Regions from separate parts of the Bacillus sp. JK74 genome, predicted to be linked through region 1. Evidence: riboswitches for the same ligand, from Rfam matches in the RefSeq annotation. Region 1 holds a riboswitch; the other holds the start of a gene.
The links. Region 1 has a riboswitch for lysine ahead of ACWJJ5_RS11305 (aspartate kinase). Riboswitches for the same ligand answer to the same signal wherever they lie in the genome.

Region 1 (3,417 bases):
GGGAAAATTTTATTTTCCTGCGATATCTTTCTCACTTTTTTTCACGGGTTTTATAGGATCATCCTGTAATCCTCCCCCCTGTTTAAGCTATAATAAACGAAGGAGAGAGGGGAATACATAATATGAAGAATAATTATGAAGCAGCTTTAGAACCTTTAACTGAACTCGACGTCAGCGCATACGGCTACGAATTAATCCGGGAAATCGTGCTTCCGGATATCCTCGGCCCGGATCATTCATCGATGATGTATTGGGCGGGAAAACGCCTCGCCCGCAAATTTCCTCTTCAATCGTGGGAAGAAATCCCCGCCTTTTTTGAAAAAGCCGGCTGGGGAACTTTGACAAACGCAGGATCAAAAAAACAAGAATTGGAATTTGAACTGGAAGGACCGCTCGTGTCCAACAGGCTCAAACATCAGAAAGAGCCTTGTTTCCAGCTTGAAGCCGGTTTTATAGCCGAACAGATTCAATTGATGAACGATCAGATTGCAGAATCTTATGAACAGGTAAAAAAGAGAGCGGATAAAGTCGTCCTGACCGTAAAATGGGATATGAAGGACCCTGTATAATTGAAAAAGGCGGTGACTCAAAAGTCCCGCCTTTTTGCCTGCCCGTTTATACGGCAGACGGCTGTTTAGAAAGCTCAAACGCGTCATGAAGCGCTTCGACCGCTTTCACCATATCATTTTCGCTGACAACCGCTGATACTTTTATTTCGGATGTGCTTACCATTTTGACTTGTACATTTTTTTCCGCCAGTACGGCAAACATGTCCGCGGCGACGCCGGGATTTGAAACCATGCCCGACCCGACAATGGAGACTTTCGCCAGTTTTCTTTCGGTTTCAATTTTTTCATAGTTAAGCGCGTTTTTATATTCTTCAAGCACGGCGACCGTTTGCGCGGCATCTTCCGTTTTCACTGAGAAAGAAATATCCGCTTCCCCATCGTCCGACTGTGTCTGAATAATAATGTCAACGTTGATGTTTCGTTTTGCCAGCGCGGTGAAGATTGTTGAAAGTGTTGTCAGTCCGCTTGCAAGGCCCGTAACGGACACCCTTGTGATCTGGTCTTCAAATGCAATTCCTCTGACGATTAAATTCTGCTCCATTGATGATTCCTCCTCAATTAATGTTCCGGCTTCATGCTCCGTGCTTGACCGCACTTCTAAAGGCACTTGGTAGTTTTTTGCGAACTCAACCGCCCGCGGGTGAAGAACACCCGCTCCGAGATTTGCAAGCTCCAGCATTTCATCATAAGAAATCCCCGCCAGTTTTCTCGCTGACCGGACATACCGCGGATCTGTCGTAAATACGCCCGGAACATCTGTATAAATGTCGCATTTATCCGCATCCAGCGCTGCTGCAAGAGCGACCGCCGTCGTATCGGAACCGCCCCGTCCGAGCGTCGTGATGCCGCCGTCTTCCGTTACGCCCTGAAAACCGGCAACGACTGTAATTTTGCCTTCTGCAAGCTGCGAACGAATCGCCGTGATATCAATATCCGTAATTCTCGCATTGCCGTGAACGGCTTCCGTGCGGACACCCGCCTGCCAGCCCGTATAAGAGACGGCGTCATATCCTTTTTCCTGAAGCGCCATGGCCAAAAGCGAAATCGTGACCTGCTCCCCCGTAGACAAAAGCATATCCATCTCGCGTCTGCTTGGTTCAGATGTGATTTCAGCCGCGAGGTTAACGAGCGCGTCGGTTGATTTTCCCATTGCCGAAACGACGACTACGACATCATGGCCTTTTTGCTTTTCAGCAATGGCGCGATTTGCGGCATTTTGAATTTTTTCGGCAGAGCCCACGGAAGTGCCTCCGAATTTTTGTACGATAAGACCCATACTAGACCACCCTTTACATTTTGGTTCGTGCGGGTGAGGAGAAAAGAGCGTTTTGTCCACAATAAAAAAAGCAATGAGAGGAATAGCTCTCATTGCTTTTTCATATCATTACGATTGATTATGAACAACGAGATAGCCCTCCAAGAAAATGAATTCTTGACAGCCTTACATTTATTTAATGCAAGGCCAGCAAATCACACCGATGGGATGTGATACACTTCGGCGACGCTCCCCTTTCAGCCTTTTTCACAGAATCCATCATTCTCCAAAGGCTTACTATTGAAGTTCGCACCTCTATCTTCACCATATAACACGATCTTATGAAATTAGTTCACATTCTAGCAGATTTTTCAGGAAAGCACAATACTATTTTTTTAATTTTTCAAACAGCAGCTGGGCCGCCGCGGCCGGGACACCGGCTTTTTTGATATCGTCAAGGCTTGCTTCCTTCATCTTTTTGACAGATCCGAAATGTTTTAAGAGCATTTTTTTGCGTTTTTCGCCGATTCCGGGGATATCATCCAGAACGGATTGAAAGACGCTTTTTCCCCGGATCTGTCTGTGAAAGCTGATCGCAAAACGGTGAACTTCGTCCTGAATGCGCTGAAGCAGGTAAAACTCTTGGCTGTTCCGCTCCAGAAACACCGGTTCAAGCGGGTCGCCGATCAACAGGTTCGATGTCCGGTGTTTATCATCTTTCGCCAATCCCGCTACCGGGACATCAAGGCCGAGCTCATTCTCGAGCACGTCGCGCGCCGCGTTAATCTGCCCTTTTCCGCCGTCAATGATGATTAAATCCGGCAGCGGAAGGTTTTCGCGGAGCACCCTCGTGTATCTTCTTCTGACGACTTCCCTCATTGAGCCGTAATCATCAGGCCCTGTTACGGTTTTAATTTTATATTTGCGGTATTCCTTTTTATTCGGTTTTCCGTCTATAAAGACAATCATGGCCGATACGGGGTTTGTGCCTTGAATATTGGAGTTGTCAAACGCTTCAATCCGATGCGGCGTGTAAATATTCAGTGCGTCGCCAAGCCGTTCGGCTGCACCGATTGACCGTTCCTCATCCCGCTCGATTAACGAGAATTTTTCCCGCAGGGCGATTTTCGCATTTTTGTGCGCAAGCAAAAGCAGCTCTTTTTTCGGGCCTTTTTTCGGCTGATGCACGGCGGTTTCCAACAGCTCGCTGATCATGTCCCTGTCAACGCTGTCAGGCACCAGAATTTCCTTAGGCAGAAAGTGATTGTTTTTGGAATAGAACTGGCCGATGAAGGTCAGAAACTCTTCATCCGCTTCCTGATACATCGGAAACATGCTGACATCGCGTTCGATCAGTTTTCCTTGGCGTATAAAAAAGACTTGGACGCACATCCAGCCTTTATCGTAGGCATATGCAAACACATCGCGGTCCAGAAGGTCATTCATGGTCATTTTCTGCTTCTCCATCGTCGATTCGATGTGAGCAAGCTGGTCGCGGAATTCTTTAGCCCGTTCAAATTCAAGCTTTTCGGCCGCTTCTGCCATTTTCGCTTCAAGCTCTTTTTTGATTTCGTTATGCCCTCCCTTTAAAAA
Region 2 (3,417 bases), on a different contig from region 1:
CAGCCTGCTCGGAGTGTCATACTACCTTACGAAAGAGCATCTCGCCCGCCTGCTCACACAATTATTTGCCGAAGTCCCGCCGGGAAGCTCTATCGTGTTTGATTATGCAGATGAGTCGCTCTTTGAAGAAAGAGGACTGTCAAACAGAGTGGAAAACATGGTGAAAATGGCTGCAGCAGGCGGAGAACCGATGTTATCGTGTTTCAGTTATAAAGAAATCGAAAAGGTATTAGAATCTTCAGGTCTGCTTATTTATGAACATTTATCTCCGGCAGACGTCAATGACCGTTTTTTCAGCGGACGCACTGACCATTTAACCGCATTCGAGACCATTCATTATATACACGCCGTCAAAAAGTAATCCGCTGCCGCAAACAAAAAAGACATCTCACAGACGCGAGATGTCTTTTTTTGTCATACCGATTGTCTGTTGTTTGCAAATTTCTTTGAGACGAAAGGATATAACAGCAAACCGACGAAAAACAGCCCGATACCGAGAATAAAGGTCGTTAAATCGGCCGTTCCGGTAATAATGACGTAAAAAGAATAAATGCAGGCAAGGATGGCGATGATACCGTCTCTTACTCTTGAGCCCTTTATCTCGTCATACGTTTCACCCGTAAAAATGAGCTTCAGGCTGTAAAACGCTGACACGAGATACGGAATCAGATAAGCAAGCGTCGCCGCCGTTGTTAAAAACGTAAACGCGTCACTGATCGTCCGGGAAATAACCGAAAAGATAAAGATCTGTGACATTACGTTCGTTACGATTAACGACACAACCGGGCTTCCCTGTTTATTCGTTTTTGCAAAAGCAGCGGGAAAGTCTCCTGATTTCGCCGCTTGATACGGAACTTCAGAACCGAGAAGAATCCAGCCGAGCATCGTTCCGAACAGACACAAAATCGCCAGAATCGCCATAATGACGCTTCCCGCGCTGCCGACGATCGCGTACAATACGTCAACAAACGGTTTTTCCGAGCCGACAAGCTTACCATGCGGAAGCACGCCCATCGTAATCAATGTCACGATGATATAGATGCTGAGCGCGATCAATAATCCGGTAATGGTGGCGCGTTTCACGTCGCGCTGCGAACGGGCGCGCCCGGATAAAATGACTGCCGATTCAATTCCGACGAACGCCCATAATGTTGAAATCGCCGCATTGTGGATCTGTCCGCCGATTCCCTCAACCGTGTGAGGACCTGTTTGAACTGGAAAATAAAAATGATCGAAAAACGACGTTTGAAATACAAACAAACCTGCAATGATAAAGAAGATAAATCCTAATACTTTTGAAAACGTCGTGACGAAATTTAATTTACTCGCACCGTTAATGCTGGTGACGAGGATCGTGTGAGTGCCCCATAATAAAACTGTACATACGGCAAACGTCAGCAGCTGGCCGAGCGTAACCGCCTGACCGCCGATCGAAAACATTTCACGCTTATCCGTTAAAATCGGGAAAAATGATGTTAAATATCCGGCAAGGCTCGTGATGATCGCCACGTTGCTGATCCAGCTCGCCACCCAGTAGCCCCACACCATCGTGAAGCCCGCTGCATTCCCTTTTTTCCGATCGCTGAACAGCGCACGCGCATAGCTTTGCGGCCCCGCCGTCAGCTCAGGCTTGCGGATGGATAAGTGGCCGAAGACCATCGCGATCATTAACACACCGGCTCCCGTTAAAAGCCATGCCGATGTGGCGCCGAACGGGCTCGCGATTTTTGCGAGCGTACTCGGAAGCGAAAAGATGCCCGAGCCTACCATATTTCCTACGACAAACGCCGTTAATAACCAAAAACCCCATTTTTTCGTCTGTTCCATTCTTGTACCTCCTGGTTGTTCATTCGTACGGACCAGACCCCGAGACCATATTTACACGCAAAAAAAGCCTGAACAAAAGTCCATGCTTAAAGAAACACACACACCCTTGATCTCCGGATAGCCCTCCGCGAAAAAGCACGCGGCAGTCCTGCACTTATTCAGATACAGTCCCAGCATAAAGAAGGATCGGCTTTCTTTACACTTCGGCGCTGATGCCTTTAACACATGTTTTGCGGCCCCTTATCAGCCTGGCATGTGCGACTCATCATCAAGCGCAACCTCTACCTCACCGAGAAAGAGTGAGGATTTTTATCATTCAATTCTACTCAGAGGTTATCAGAGATAAAAAGATCTGTCAAAGGGAAATATTAGACGGAAAACGGATAGAGCGTTCGCCCTACCCGTCTTATATGGTCAGCGGTTGTTTTTTTTCTTTTGAACAGCTTCTTGAAGCGGATCGTCTTTCAGCGCTGCACTGGCGTCGTCAAGCGCGCCTTGAATGACGTTTTTGTTTTTATCGCTGTTTTTTCCTTTTTCTTTGTTAAAGAAAGCCATCTGTATCACCTCTTTATCAAATATAGGTACACCTATAATGTGTCTTTTTCCGCGGCAGAATATGCGGAATCCGCGTCTCCTTCCTTTTGGCGGAACAGGTAAAGTTTGTTGATCAAACATGCATTCTCTTGATATATTTGTAATTCAGGGGATTTTGGCAAAAATAAAAAGGAGAAGCGAAAAATGACAGGAAAAACACACATCATGGGAGGCATCGCTTCTTGTTCCGCAATTGCGTATTATTATGGGTATGATCCGGTCCTTATGACCTCAGCGGGTGCCCTCGGGGCGCTGATTCCCGACATATGCCATACGAAAAGCAAAATCGGCAGAACGCTGCCCGTTCTGTCCAAGATCGTAAGCACGGTGTTCGGCCACAGAACGTTTACACATAGCCTGCTGTTTATGCTTATTATGTTTTTCATTACGGCAACCTATATTCCGAATCCGAGCATTTCCGCCGGACTGATGATCGGAATGGCGAGCCACCTTGTGCTTGACGCATGGACCGTCAACGGCATTAAACTGCTGTTTCCGTCCGCCATCCGCTTCCGTCTTCCCCTTTATATGAGAACGGGGAGCTTTTCGGAGCAGCTTGTGCTGGCCGGCTTAACGATTGTATCCTGCTATTATTTATACGAACTGGTTCACGGCCGCATCTCTTAAACAAAAAGCGTCTTTTCGCTTTTAGGGTGAGGAGTCATACATATGAAGAAAACCTTTTTCAGCAATCATCGGTTTTTATGCCTGTCCATCCTGTTCATGTGGATGAAAACCTATGCCGTGTATAAGCTCGGTTTTGGTCTGCAGAACAATTCGGTTCTTGAGGAATGTCTGCTTCTCATTAATCCGCTGAGCTTCATTGTGCCGCTGTTCGGCATCGCCCTCTTGCTAACGGAAAAAAAACAGCGGATCTTTCTGCTTTCGGCAAATGTGATGCTGACGGGAATTTTAATCGCGAATACGGTGTTTTACGGGTTTTATATTGATTTTATCACCATACCGGTTTTGTTTCAGGCAAGCAATATGGGTGAT

Region 2: another riboswitch for lysine. It lies ahead of ACWJJ5_RS01190 (amino acid permease); the one in region 1 lies ahead of ACWJJ5_RS11305 (aspartate kinase).

The regions. Positions count from the first base shown of each region.
Region 1 is NZ_JBSJQB010000003.1:230,322-233,738, reverse strand. Features, by position in the region: gene ACWJJ5_RS11310 (YslB family protein) at 123-569, shown strand; gene ACWJJ5_RS11305 (aspartate kinase) at 616-1,845, opposite strand; lysine riboswitch at 1,971-2,150, opposite strand; gene uvrC (excinuclease ABC subunit UvrC) at 2,212-3,417, opposite strand, start outside.
Region 2 is NZ_JBSJQB010000001.1:224,178-227,594, forward strand. Features, by position in the region: gene ACWJJ5_RS01185 (class I SAM-dependent methyltransferase) at 1-361, shown strand, start outside; gene ACWJJ5_RS01190 (amino acid permease) at 415-1,827, opposite strand; lysine riboswitch at 1,938-2,119, opposite strand; gene sspJ (small acid-soluble spore protein SspJ) at 2,242-2,382, opposite strand; gene ACWJJ5_RS01200 (metal-dependent hydrolase) at 2,566-3,048, shown strand; gene ACWJJ5_RS01205 (LTA synthase family protein) at 3,091-3,417, shown strand, end outside.